DNA from 3 places in the Flammeovirga sp. SubArs3 genome. Region 3 is predicted to be linked to each of the others. Evidence: riboswitches for the same ligand, from Rfam matches in the RefSeq annotation. Region 3 holds a riboswitch; each other region holds the start of a gene.
What was found. Region 3 has a riboswitch for cobalamin ahead of QL232_RS03960 (ABC transporter substrate-binding protein). Riboswitches for the same ligand answer to the same signal wherever they lie in the genome.

Region 1 (4,736 bases), on a different contig from region 3:
AGAACTTTATGATAAAATACCAATCATAGGAGTTTGTGGAGGGTATCAGATGTTAGGGAATGTGGTATATGATCCTCATCATGTTGAAGGTGATCAGGAAAAAGAACTAGGGTTAGGAATCTTTGATATTGAGACAACTTTATCAAAAGAGAAACATACAGTTCAGCGACAATTCTCTTTTAAGAATTCTGATGAAAAATGCGAAGGCTACGAGATTCATATGGGAGAAACGTTAGTTCCTTCAGGCTTTGCATTGAATACGATAGGTCAGGAAAAAGAGGGATATTTTGATGGTAAACTAAGCTGGGGAACATATTTACATGGAGTTTTCGATAATCAAGTCGTAGTAAATGAATTGTTGAAGTATAAGTTTCCAGAAGCTGAAGCACAAGACTATAAAACCTTTAAAAGAGATCAATTTGATAAATTGGCAGATTGGGTAGAAGAGAATTTGGAGATCAATAAAATCATGGAAGACATATGTTAAATGGACATGGTGATGATCTACATTTGGTAAAAGGTCAGATTAAATACAATTTCAGTTCTAATGTATTCTATAAAGGCTGTCCCACAGAAATCTTAAAAGCTCTTGCCAAACAGGTGGAGGGTATTCAAAATTATCCATCTCCGGCAGCAGAAGAGTTGTCAGAATGTGCATCTATTAGATATCAACAACCTGCTGAAAATTTTCTATTTACGAATGGTGCTATTGAAGCTTTTTATTTGATAGCTCAATTGTTTAAAGGTAAAAGGTCGACCATTGTAGGTCCAACTTTCTCAGAATATGAAGATGCTTGTAAGATGCATAACATCTCATATACTGTTGTAGGAAAGGAAGATTTAGATTCGTTTAATACGGACCTTGTATTTATTTGTAATCCCAATAATCCAACAGGAAGTGTATTTTCCTTTGCTGAATTAGAAGACTTCATAACAGAAAACCCTACATCAACTTTTGTGATAGATGAGGCATATATTGAGTTTACAAAAGCTACAAAATCAGTTTTACCTTTAGTAGAAAAGCATAAAAACTTGATTGTTGTACGATCACTAACCAAAACATTTACAATTCCTGGGCTTCGTTTAGGCTATATTATTTCTGATGCTTCTATGGTTGAGAAATTAAAAACGATTCGTATTCCATGGAGTGTTAACGGGTTGGCTATTCAAACAGGAAAATACCTTTTTGAGAATTATGACCAACTGATTTTTGATATTGAAAGTCTATTAAAAGAACGGATATTTTTTCAAGATCAATTAAGAGCGATTGAGCATATAGAGGTACAAGAAACTAACACGTCTTACTTCTTGGTTAAATTATTAAAAGGAAAGGCAAGTGAATTAAAGAACGTCTTAATTAGCAAAGGAATTTTGATAAGAGACGCTACCAATTTTACTAGTTTAGAAGGAGAGTTTATTCGACTTTCTGTACAATCACCAACGGCTAACAAACAAATTATTAAAGCACTTACTTCATGGATATAAAGTCAATACTCATCTTAATTATTGCCTTTGTGTTGGATCAAATTTTTGGAGATCCTAGAGTTTTGCCACACCTTATTGTGGGATATGGAAACCTTATAGCGAAGGGAGAAAAGCGTCTAAATAATGGAAAAAATAAGTTTTTAAAAGGAGCTTTATTAACGATTACTTTAGTGAGTTTATCATTTGTAGTTCCTTACTATGTACTAAACTATATTGATGAGTTAAATACTATTGTATCAATACTTCTTAGTGTCATTTTATTGTTTTACTGTTTAGCCAATAAAACATTAGTAAAAGAAGGAATTGCAGTGTTTAATGTATTAGAAAAAGAAGGATTAGAGGCAGGGAGAAAAAGACTTTCTTGGATTGTAGGTAGAGATACTTCAGCATTAAATGAACAGCAAATTCGTACGGCTACCCTTGAAACTATGTCTGAAAACTTAAGTGATGGTGTAATTGCCCCCTTGTTCTATTTTGTCATTTTAGGAGTTCCCGGAGCAATGGCCTATAAAATGATCAATACTTTTGATTCTATGATTGGCTATAAAAATGACCGCTATGAACAATTTGGGAGATTTGCAGCCAAACTAGATGATGTTGCGAATTATATTCCTGCCCGACTAACAGCTTTTTTTATGTTGGTCGTTTCATTTCGGTTCGGAGGTTTGGCAACAGTTTTCACTGAAGGAAAAAAACATAGTAGTCCCAATGCGGGGTATCCGGAAGCTGCTTTAGCCTATATTCTAAAAGTGAGATTTGGTGGTCCTAATTATTATGGAGGCAAATTGGTAGAGAAACCATATATCGGAACTAATCAAAGATCTATTCTGCATCAAGAAATTTATAAAGTAGCAAATATCAACTATAGTACTAGTTGGTTTTTCGTTTTACTCATTGCTTTTTATCTCATTTTAATACAAGTCTACTAATGAGTATTTCTATCATCTCAGGAGCAGCAGGTACAGGAAAAACGACCTTGATTAATACGATTGAAAGGTCGAGTGTATTAACAATGCCCGAAGCCTCGCGTCAGGTGATAATAGATGAACAGAAATATGGAAGAGAAGGCATGCCATGGAAGAACGTTGAACGGTTTAGTGAACTAGTCTTTCAAAGAACATTAGATCATTTAAGAGAATATTCCGAAGCAATTTTTTGTGATAGAAGTATTATTGATACCATTGCCTACCTTCGGTTTCAGGAGAAACCAGTTCCTGATTACTTAACATTGTTTCCTTTCCATCGATATTATAAAAAAGAGGTATTTTTTGCACTTCCTTGGGAAGAAATATATACCAAAGATCCTCAAAGGCCAGAATCATTTTCTTATCAGCAGCAATTATCACCTGTTTTAGAGAAAACTTATCTGGATTATGGATTTGAGATAGTTTATTTACCATTTACATCAGTACAGAGCCGTTTAGACTTTGTTCTTAACAAGGTTTGCTTACCAACTAAAATTAAGTAAATTTGCCACTGCTGAAAAGGAGTTCCTAATGTTGGAATGAAAAGGGAATTTGGTGTGAATCCAAAACTGTACCCGCAGCTGTAAGCTTTCGTTTTCTTTCGAAAACAATTTTGTTACAATGAGCCACTGTTAAGATAAATGGGAAGGAGTAACAGAAGAAAGCAAGTCAGAATACCTACCTTTTTTTGCAAACAAGAAAACAAACTTTCGGGAATAAAAGTTGTGACCTTCAATCTATTAGTACACTTTGTTAGTTTTACTAACTTGCTAACAATAAACAGATTGTCATTCTATTATCCCCAATTGTTGCTATTCATCAAACAATCTGAATCATGGGGAAAAACATTGCTGAGACTCAACAGATTTTTTTATTTTGTGATGGTGGATCTTGCCAAAAAGCAGGTTCTGAGGAAGTAGTACGAAATGTAAGAGCTTACCTTAGAAATAGCGGACAATGGGACAGTACTCATACGATCAAAACTAGATGTAATGGCCGGTGTGAGGATGCTCCAACATGTATTGTTCAACCCAACTATTGGTACAAAGATCTCACTCCACAAAAGGGCTTAGAAATTATTAAAAGCCATTTGGAACACCAAAAACCCGTTGAAGACTATTTACTCTATCAAGATGAATGGTCTGAGATAAAATCGGAGAAAGAAAGAGGTGCTTTTACTCCAAAACCATTTTCTATAAAGATGGACTCAGAACTTGGAGAATGTCGAATAACAAAAGGCTTTGCCTCTGATCAATATACCTATCCACTTTTTCTCTATTTATCGGAAAATAGTCCATATTCTACGCTTTCTCTTGCTAATCGAACATCATTTTCATTTAGTGAAATTAAAAATGTCAATTACAGTCAAAAGTATACTCTTGAACTAGAATTGGCAGAGGAAACAATAGAGTTGATTATCGCTCCAATTGATCAGAAAAATCAAAATCTAGTCAAAAAGAGAATTGCAGTAGTTGAATATTTTGAACAGTTGGACTCCTTAAAAAAAGGGATTCGACTAAAAAATAAATTTGGTGAAGAACTTGGGCTAATTTGGCTTGAAAACCATGCTTGGCAATACTGTTTAGAAGTACAATTAAAAGGGATAAAATTGGAAACAGTATGAAAAGAAAGGTGACTATTGTAGGAGTAGGTTGGTTAGGAAAACCATTAGCCAATTGTTTAAGAGAAAGAGGGTTTGATGTGAGAGGTAGTGTTGCCTCAATAGAAGAATTACTCACTTTTGAACCTTCAGAACAAATTTCACTGATTAAAATAGAAGAAGATAAAATTCATGGATGCTGGAGTGATTTTATCAATTCATCTGATGTTTTAATTATTTGTTTTCCTCCTGCTGACCGGAGAGATCAAAATGGAGTGTATGTCAAACAAATTGAACAATTGACAAAACATACACCTACTCATCAAAAAGTCATCTTTGTAAGTTCCACTTCTGTCTATCCAAATACCAATCAATCTATTCAAGAATCAGATCATTTCACTCCTGAAAGTATTGGAGGGAAAAATATATATCAAGCAGAAAAAGTATTACGTCAACATTTTGGAAAACAATTGACAGCTGTCCGAATGGCAGGTTTAATTGGAGGAGGACGTCATCCATCTCAGCTACTAAGGGAAAATAGGGTCTTGAAAAATCCAAATGTGCCAGTCAATGTTATCCATCAAACCGATGCGATAAATTTGATTGTAGAGGTGATAGAACAGGACCTTTTTGGGGAAGTGATTAACGGCTGTGCAGGCCTTCATCCTATTCGAAGGGATTTATAT
Region 2 (4,736 bases), 1.1 Mb from region 3:
CTATAAAATGTTTTTAGGCCTTCAATATAGATATGCTGATTATTGGGACATTAGTGTGACCAAAAGAAAAGATGGAACATATAGTGATATGTCTGAAATTCCTGGATATGCAGGAGGTAGTATGTCAGGTTTTGGTTTCGTTTATAAATGGGATAAAAGGGACTATGTAATGGCACCAACTAATGGCCATTTTATAGAAGCTAAATTAGAAGCCTATGAAACATGGATGGGATCAGAATATAGTTTCCGCCGTTTTTTTCTTGATGTTAGAAAATACTTTGACTTGACTAGAGAAAAGGAAGGAAATACAGTCTTAGCACTTCAAAGCATATTACAGACTACCAACGGAAATGTACCTTTTAGAGAAATGTCATTGATGGGAGGAATGTATATGATGAGAGGAATTTACGAAGGAAGGTATCGAGATAATAATATGCTTGCGGTACAGGCTGAATTGAGGCAACATTTATTTTGGAGAATTGGAATGACTGGTTTTGTCTCTACAGCCAATGTTTATAATCAAATGAATGGCTTTCAATTCGATCAGACAAAACTTGCTGGAGGAGCTGGACTTAGATTCATCTTCAATAAAAAAGATAAAGCTTCATTACGAGCGGACTATGGCTTTGGGCCTAATAAAAGTTCTGGGTTATACCTTACTTATGGTGAAGCATTTTAATAATGTTGGGAGATTAAATTTATTCAAAAGGAATCGATTTTTCTCCCTTTTTTGACAATTCTATTCAATAATTTTAAACTTCTTTATGAATACCCTATAATGTGTCTGAAAATTAGTAGATTTACGATCTTATATTATCGCTGAACTAATATTTATGCAAACATCGAAATCACTTCTACTTATTTTATTTTCACTATTTATTTCATCATCGATTTTAGCACAAGACGATTCAATTTCGAGTGAAATAGATACATTATATAAGAGGAAGATAACCGCCTTTCCTTACCCAGCTTATGCCCAAGAAACAAGTTGGGAGTTTGGCCTAGTAAGTGTGTTTCAATTTAAAACACCCAATGCCACTTTAGCTACTAGACCATCAAATGCAACATTTATAGGTTTCTATACTTTAGAAAATCAAATGAGGTTGAAGTTGGAGCATACTATTTTTACCAAAGATGAAAACTGGTTATTCGAAGGAACATGGGAGTATGCTAAATACCCAGAGAAATATTACGGTATTGGTGGGGACACTCCAAATAGCAATGAACAGTTGATGGATTGGACCAAAGTTGATTTCCGACAACAGTTTCTGAAAAAAATTAGAGATAAGATGTTTTTTGGTCTTCAATACAGATACGCTAATTTTTGGGATATAAGTGTTGGACCAAGAGAGGATGGAAGTTATGGTGATGTCTCTGAAATACCTGGGTATGCAGGTGGTTCACTTTCAGGATTAGGATTTGTGTACAAATGGGACACAAGAGACCTTGTATTGACACCTTCTGGCGGGCATTATATTGAAGCTAAAATCGAAACCTATAACTCTTTTTTAGGAAGCGATTATAAATTCGAACGTATTTACTTGGATGCAAGAAAGTACTTTGATGTGAGTAGAGAGAAAGAAGGAAAAACAGTAGTGGCTTTTCAGGGTATTTACAACTCAACATATGGTGATGTTCCTTTTAGAGAAATGGCACTTATGGGAGGTTTGAATATGATGAGAGGTGTCTATGAAGGTAGATATAGAGATAATAATATGATCGCCTTTCAAGCAGAAGTAAGACAGCATATGTTCTGGAGATTAGGAATGACAGCCTTTGTTGCAACTGCTAACGTTTATGAAAATAGCAGTGATTTTAATTTTTCAGAAACTAAACTTTCGGGAGGTGTTGGTGTAAGGTTACTGATTAACGAAGAAGACAAAGCATCACTAAGAGCGGACTATGGAATTGGCCCTGATGGAAGCTCCGGAATTTATCTAACTTTTGGTGAAGCTTTTTAAGATGACATCATTATTATTTTTTGAATAAAAAATCAAGACAATAATTCTGTTTGTTTGAAATTTACAAACAGTCATTAAGCTCATTTTTAATAAAAGGTGAATCATGAAAAAAAATCTTTTATTAAAAATGAGCTTTTTTTTCATGATACAACCCAAATTTAATTTTGTATATAGTCGTTATGTGATCTCTGAAAACAAATCCTGATTTATTGTGTTATATATTATATTTTTTTTTGAACGAGTAATACAAAAAATGTTTCATTGATTGGGACAGGTGTTACTTTTTGAAATATTAGAATAGTACAATTATTGATAGGTAGTTAGCTCTCTTCTTATTAGCGCTAATTTTTGATTCAGTCAAGTAAAAAATGATAAAATTGAGAATATTTTTTTTTATAAAATTACCATCAAAAATGTTTGCAATAATCACGAAAAGGCTATTTATTTGTTAAAACGAAGGTGCTGAAGTGAAGTTGAGAATGCTTCAGTGAAAAGGGAAATAGGTGTAATTCCTATGCTGTTCCCGCAGCTGTAAGTTTTTAGATGAGTTCAATTTTTAACCACTATATCTTTTGGGTATGGGAAGGGAGAATTTCATCACTTAAAAACGAGCCAGAAGACCTGCCATCGTGTGCTTAATTTACCTCCTTCGGGATAAGGGAGAGCAAATCGTTGATCTATCTTCTTTGAATGTTTTCAAAGTTTTAGTCAAAGAGTCTTGTAAAGTAAAATTAGCAAACGTCAAATGTGCGGCAACAAATTAGTTGTCAGTGTTGTTTACATTAAAAACTTTAAATATAACAATGAGTTTACTAGATAAACGTGTAGCTTACAAACCTTTTGAATACCCAAAAGCACAAGAGTTCATTGATGCAATTCATCAGACTTTTTGGATTCACTCAGAAGTGAATTTTGATGCTGATATTCAGCAATTCAAAACAAACTTAAGTGATCATGAGCGTGATGTTATTGGTAATATTTTAAAGACATTTGCACAAACAGAAACAAACGTTCAGGATGATTTCTGGGGTGTGATCGGACAATTTATTCCTAAGCCTGAGATTAAAGCAATGGCGATCACTTTTGCAGAAAATGAAGCTAGACATGCATCAGCATACGCTCGTTTAAACGAATTGTTAGATTTGGATAATTTTGAGGCATTCCTAGAAGATGAAACAGCTATGGAACGTCTTGAAATGTTATCACAAGTGACAGTTGATGCACAAGGAAATGCAAAACCAGAAGATTTACTTCAGTCGATTGCAATTTTCTCTTGTTTCACTGAAAATGTAAACTTATTCTCTCAGTTTGCTATTCTTCTTTCATTCAAAAAATTCAAAAACCAATTAAAAGGTATTGGTAATATCATTAAGTGGTCTGCGAAAGATGAAAACTCACATGCAAGAGCAGGTATGTGGTTGTACAACTCCATGATTGCTGAATACCCTGAGTTGAATACTGAAGAATTACAAAACCGTATCTATGAAGCGGCTAAGATTTCTCATGATGTTGAAGTAAGATTACTTACAGGCATCTTTGAAAATGGCGAGTTTGATTTCTTACCAATCAATCACTTGGTACATTTCATGAGAGACCGTTTAAATAAGAGTTTATCAGAAATTGGTTTAAAGCCAACTTTCGAAGTAGACAAAGAAGTACTTAAAGAAATGCAATGGTTTGATGAGGAAGTATTCGGTCTTGCTCATGATGATTTCTTTGCCGTACGTCCAACAGAATATACAAAGAAAACTCAGTCAGTTACCGCTGACGATTTATTCTAAGCAAAAATACTACAATACAAGGGAGCAGCTATTCTCCCTTGTAATTTCAATTTCTTTCTAAACACCACTACACACCCTCAGTTCTTAATTATGTCTGAAATTACTTTAACTGCTGAAGCATCTAATTTGGAAGCAAGCCCAAAATGGATGACTCATGAAGGATTGCAAACTTTAAATAACGGTTACCTATTAGAAGGTGAAACTGTAAGAGATGCTGTAACAAGAATTGCTAAAGCTGCTGCAACTCGATTAAAAAGACCCGATTTCGAAAAAAGATTCTTTGACGCTATTTGGAATAACTATTTATGTCCTGCTTCACCTGTATGGTCAAATATGGGTACAGAAAGAGGATTACCAATCAGTTGTTTTGGTAGTTATGTGCCTGATAGTATTGCTGGTATCGGTTCTACTTTAGCAGAAGTAATGATGATGTCGAAAATTGGTGGAGGTACTTCTATCAATATGTCTGATGTACGTCCTAGAGGTGCTGAAATAACAAATAACGGTACTTCAAACGGTGTATACCCTTTCTTGGAAATGTTTGATTCAGTAATCAACGGTACAAACCAAGGAAGTACAAGACGAGGTATGCTTGCTGCTTACCTTGACGTTGAGCATGAAGATATCGACGAATTTCTAACTATTAAAGATGTTGGAAAGACAATTCAAAATATTTTCATGGGTGTAACTGTTTCTGATAACTTTATTCAAAAGGTAAGAGAAGGAGACAGACGTAGCCGTGAGGTTTGGGCAAAAGTGATCAAATCTAGAATTGAAAAAGGCATTCCTTATGTCTTATATAAAGATAACGCAAACAATCAACGTCCAAGATGGTACAAAGATCAAGGGATGGAAATCAAAGCCTCTAACCTTTGTTCTGAGATCATGCTTCCTTCTAATGAAGAAGAATCATTCGTTTGTTGTTTGTCATCATTAAACTTAGTGCGTTATGATGAGTGGAAAGATACTGACTTAGTTGAGACAGCTACTTTCT
Region 3 (4,736 bases):
GCGCCAAATGGTTGTCCTTTAGAGAAGTTCCCTTCGTACTTATTGCCATTCGCAAATTTTAAACTTCCTCTACCGTCCATCAAGTCATTTCTCCATTTTCCTTGATAAACCGTTCCATCTTCCCATGTATATGTTCCCATACCATGACGTTGACCATCCCCGTTAAATTGACCAACATATTTATCTTTTTCAGGATGCTCACTGATTTCTTGTCCTAATACTGACGTAAAATTTATCAGTAAAAAACACAACATAAATCCAAGAGACTTTCTTAACATTCTATTGATATTTTTATAGTTTGATTGCAAGGTAAGTTCCATTGTTCTGATAATTTCAAAGAATTGCCTAAGTTTATATATCAAGAACATTATTGAAGTTAATGCTTCATTCCTGCAAAATGCAAAAAATAAATATGTCAAGACAATTCTTATCTATAATTAGCTTATTATTTATCACTTTTTATTGCCAAGCACAGTTTGTTTGTACAATTCCAAGTACAAAAGCTTTTGAAGATAAGCTCACAACATTAAACCAACTTCCTTTACAAGGGCTTACTTCGAATGAAAAGGCAATCAGTATTGCCAAAACATTTGTAGGTGAACCCTATCTTGAAAAGACCCTAGAAATAAATGAAAAGAGGGAAGACTTAGTCATTAATTATCTAGGTTTTGATTGTACTACCTTTGTAGAATCTGTAGTTGCTTTAACTAAATTGTATTCTGGAGAGGACAATGAAAAATTTAGAAATCTCAATCATTATGCAAGTATCTTAGAATATTTAAGATATAGAGACGGGAGACGAAATGGGTACCCTTCACGATTACATTATTTTACAGAATGGATAAGAAATAATCAGAAAAAAGGTATTGTTACTGACGTTACGGAGAAAATCGGAGGAACAGTGTACGATAAGAAAATCAACTTTATGAGTACTCATATCACTGCGTACAAACAGTTAGTTGGTAATGATTCCGCTTTAGTAGAGATCAAGAAAATTGAAGATCAAATAAATACAAAGCCACTCTCTCAAATATATATTAAAGAAATAGCTGAGATAGAAAGTAAAATAGAATCTGGAGATATCATTGCTTTGGTTTGTAAAGTAGATGGTTTAGATGTCTCCCATGTTGGCTTTGCAGTAAGATTGGAAGACAACCGTATACATTTATTGCATGCCTCACAATCTGGAGGAAAAGTTGAAATCACAAAGAAGCCTTTAGCAGAGTGGTTAAAAAACAGCAAATTGAACACCGGTATAACAGTTGCAAGAATCAACTAGTTTATCTTTTGAATAATAGTATTTCTTGGCAAAACTGCTACTGATAATGGATTTGTAAATGATTTTTAATGATCACAGTCATGCTTCATAAATAATCTTTTTAGTTGTATTGTAAATAATCATCTATCATATTTGCATCAAACAAAAGGGAATTTGGTGAGAATCCAAAACAGTCCCCGCTACTGTAATCCTACCTGTAAGGGTTGATGAAAATGCCACTGAGTACACTCGGGAAGGCTCATCTAAAAGGAAAGTCAGGATATCTTTTGTTTGGAAATATTCTTCGGGTGTAAAGTAAAAAGGAATGCAGCTAAACAAGTCACTATATACTATAGTCCTTTCTTTCCTCATCCTATTTTTTGGATGTCAGCAGAAGGAAAACAAACAAACGTCTCAGAAAGAGAATCAAGAGCAAAATATTGGCTCAGTAAAATCGGAAGTGTTACATGCTAAAACTTTTAAGTTAGAATATAAGGACAATCTTAAATTAATACACTTCATCAATCCTTTTAACGACGGTCAAGAGACATTTGTATTATTACCAAAAGGGAATTCTCTTCCTGATCAATACAAAGGCCATCAAGTTATTTCAATTCCAGTAAAAAATGTAATTACAACGACCACCGCACAAACTTCTATGATGGAAGAACTTGGAAGTATTGATGCCATAAGGGGGTATGTTGATAAAACCTATATGTATAGCCAAGACATTATTGACCGTATGGAAGAAGGTCGTATTATTTCTGTTGGTTATGATATGGAAGGAAATGCTGAAAAAGTAATCTTAAGTGATGCTGACTTGGTTATGGTTGTAGGAAGCAGTTCAACATCTTCAACTTCCTTCCCAGTTATTCAAAAAGCAGGCATTCCCATCTTAGCCAATACAGACTGGCAAGAAAGTGACTTATTGGGAAGAGCCGAATGGATTAAGGTTTTTGGTGCTCTTCTTAACAAGGAAGCCGAAGCAAATGCTTTGTTTGAAAGCATTACAAAGCAATACAACGAATATAAACATCTAGCTACTCAGGCAAAATCTTCTCCGAAAGTGATTAGTGGTTTACCGTACAAAGGCCTTTGGTCTGTACCCGGTGGAGCTTCATATTTGGCTAAAGCTTTTCATGATGTTCATGTAGATTATCCTTGGTTCGACAATGATCAAAAAGGTAGTTTACAATTCGATTTAGAAGGCGTTTATGCAAAAGGAAAAGATGCAAAATATTGGATTAACGTTGGCATGGTCAATTCCTTAGAAGAGTTAAAAGGTATTGACAAAAGATATGCTGAATTTGATGCATTTACTAACGGAGGAATCTACAACAACAATAATAAAATGAATAAAGCAGCCAATGATTATTGGGGTACAGGAATTTTACACCCAGAAATCATTTTAGCTGACCTTATTAAGATTTTCCATCCGGAACTTCTTCCTGATCACGAATTATACTTCTTTCAAAAAATTAATTAATCATGAGATTAAAAGGTCTAATGGCCGTTTTATTCTTTATCTCCACTTATTGTGTAGGTCAAGAGTATCAGCTTCCTGATCGAGAATTAAAAGAAGTTGAGATCACTGCCAAATCAATGAAGTATTATAGTCAAGGGGCACATATTCAAACCTTTGACAGTACTGAAATGCAATTCTATAATGAAGGTACCCTAGCGACTTTATTAAGAGATAAAGCTTCAGTATATATTCGAGAATATGGTGCTCCAGGGCAACTTTCTAGTATCTCTATTCGTGGTGCATCTCCAGAAAATACTGCGATTGTATGGAATGGTATTAACTTAAATTCTTTGACGTTAGGTCAAACAGATATGTCTACCATTAATACTTTCTATTTTGACAATATTGACCTTCAGTATGGAGCAAGTTCTGCACAATATGGTTCTGGTGCAGTAGGTGGCACCATTATCCTTAAAGATCAATTGGATTGGGAGAGTGAAAATCATTTTGAAATACAAACAGCATATGGAAGCTTCAATCAACAATTTTATGGTTTTAAAGCTCAATATGGTAATAATAAATGGAAGCATAAGACAGTAGGCCTTTATCAGATGGCTGATAATGATTATACATTTTATAATGAGTATGCTAAAGAAGATCAGGTACAACAAAATGCTGGTTTTTGGCATGCAGGAATTCTTCATGAAACTCATTTTAAACCAAATGAAAACGAAGAATGGTCCGTTAATTTATGGTATACACAAGATCAAAGGGGTATTCAACCAATCATGGGTAATAACATGAAGCCCAGTACTTATGACTCTACTGAAAATACAAATTTTAGAGGAGTTGTTAATTACAAAGTGAAGAATGATCAATGGACACATACTGCAAGTGTCGCCTATATTCAAGATGAATTATTAAACGGTGGAAGCCAAATTGCCACACAAAGAGTTCAAGGAGATTATAGAGGTGAAACATCATTAACCAACAGTTTAACATTACAAACTGGTTTGACCCTTATGAACATTTGGCCAGATGTTTATGCCTACGCTGCCGACACAGAAGAATTTAGAGGATCCGTTTTTGCTGCTGTTAGATGGGATGTCACCAATCGTTTTAATGTATCTACCACATTACGTCAAACAGTCGTTACAGGATACTCAGCTCCATTTACACCCTCACTTAATTTATCTTATATCGCATTAGAAGATGGGAGTCAATCCTTAAAAATTAAAAGTTCGGCTGGAAGAAGTTATAGAGTCCCTACCCTTAACGAAAGGTATTGGGGAGAAAAAGCTAACCCAGACATTAAACCAGAAGATGGATATAATGTTGATTTAGGCTTTGACTATACAAAAAGCAACAACCATCTAACATTCAATACATCAGTAACGGGATTTTACCTTAGAACTTTTAATAAAATCTTATGGATTCCAGGAAATCCTACATATGCTGCCAACGTAAAAGAAACATATTCTAGGGGTGTAGAAGTAAGTGCAGATATTGGAAATCAGTATTCAAAACAACTATTAAAATGGAAGTTTGGAGCAGCATACTCTTTCACTGATGCTCAGAACTTAGACAAAGACAAACAACTTATGTATGTACCTAAAAACCTTTTTAGGTCCTACATCAACTTAGGTATAGCAACTTGGTCTCTTAATATTGATGGTAATTTCGTTGGCAAGAGAACTACAGCAAATGATTACTACAACCTTGACGCTTACCAACTACTTAATGTTGGATTAAGCAAATGGTTCAAAATAAACAATAGCAGAATTTTATTGACTGCTAAAGTGAATAATATAACTAATTCAGAATACCAGAACTATGAAGAATACCCTATGCCGGGTATTAATTATATGTTCAAAGCAAATTTCAATTTTTAAAAACGACATGAAAAAGTTTTACAAATTTCAGCTAATCTTTGCATTTATTGCAGTAATTTTTTCATCATGTGTTGAAGATAAAGAGTCAACTCCTTATGTTCCTGGTTCAGAAGGTTTCCAA

Region 1: another riboswitch for cobalamin. It lies ahead of QL232_RS19770 ((2Fe-2S) ferredoxin domain-containing protein); the one in region 3 lies ahead of QL232_RS03960 (ABC transporter substrate-binding protein).
Region 2: another riboswitch for cobalamin. It lies ahead of QL232_RS00250 (ribonucleotide-diphosphate reductase subunit beta); the one in region 3 lies ahead of QL232_RS03960 (ABC transporter substrate-binding protein).

Annotation. Positions count from the first base shown of each region.
Region 1 covers NZ_CANDOA010000007.1:234,441-239,176, reverse strand. The annotation lists gene QL232_RS19790 (cobyric acid synthase) at 1-487, shown strand, start outside; gene QL232_RS19785 (aminotransferase class I/II-fold pyridoxal phosphate-dependent enzyme) at 481-1,485, shown strand; gene cbiB (adenosylcobinamide-phosphate synthase CbiB) at 1,476-2,414, shown strand; gene QL232_RS19775 (AAA family ATPase) at 2,414-2,953, shown strand; cobalamin riboswitch at 2,954-3,151, shown strand; gene QL232_RS19770 ((2Fe-2S) ferredoxin domain-containing protein) at 3,286-4,074, shown strand; gene QL232_RS19765 (hypothetical protein) at 4,071-4,736, shown strand, end outside.
Region 2 covers NZ_CANDOA010000001.1:62,981-67,716, reverse strand. The annotation lists gene QL232_RS00260 (BamA/TamA family outer membrane protein) at 1-679, shown strand, start outside; gene QL232_RS00255 (BamA/TamA family outer membrane protein) at 834-1,961, shown strand; cobalamin riboswitch at 2,402-2,605, shown strand; gene QL232_RS00250 (ribonucleotide-diphosphate reductase subunit beta) at 2,765-3,742, shown strand; gene QL232_RS00245 (ribonucleoside-diphosphate reductase subunit alpha) at 3,833-4,736, shown strand, end outside.
Region 3 covers NZ_CANDOA010000001.1:1,117,437-1,122,172, reverse strand. The annotation lists gene QL232_RS03970 (hypothetical protein) at 1-320, opposite strand, end outside; gene QL232_RS03965 (N-acetylmuramoyl-L-alanine amidase-like domain-containing protein) at 413-1,279, shown strand; cobalamin riboswitch at 1,390-1,565, shown strand; gene QL232_RS03960 (ABC transporter substrate-binding protein) at 1,584-2,744, shown strand; gene QL232_RS03955 (TonB-dependent receptor) at 2,747-4,615, shown strand; gene QL232_RS03950 (hypothetical protein) at 4,623-4,736, shown strand, end outside.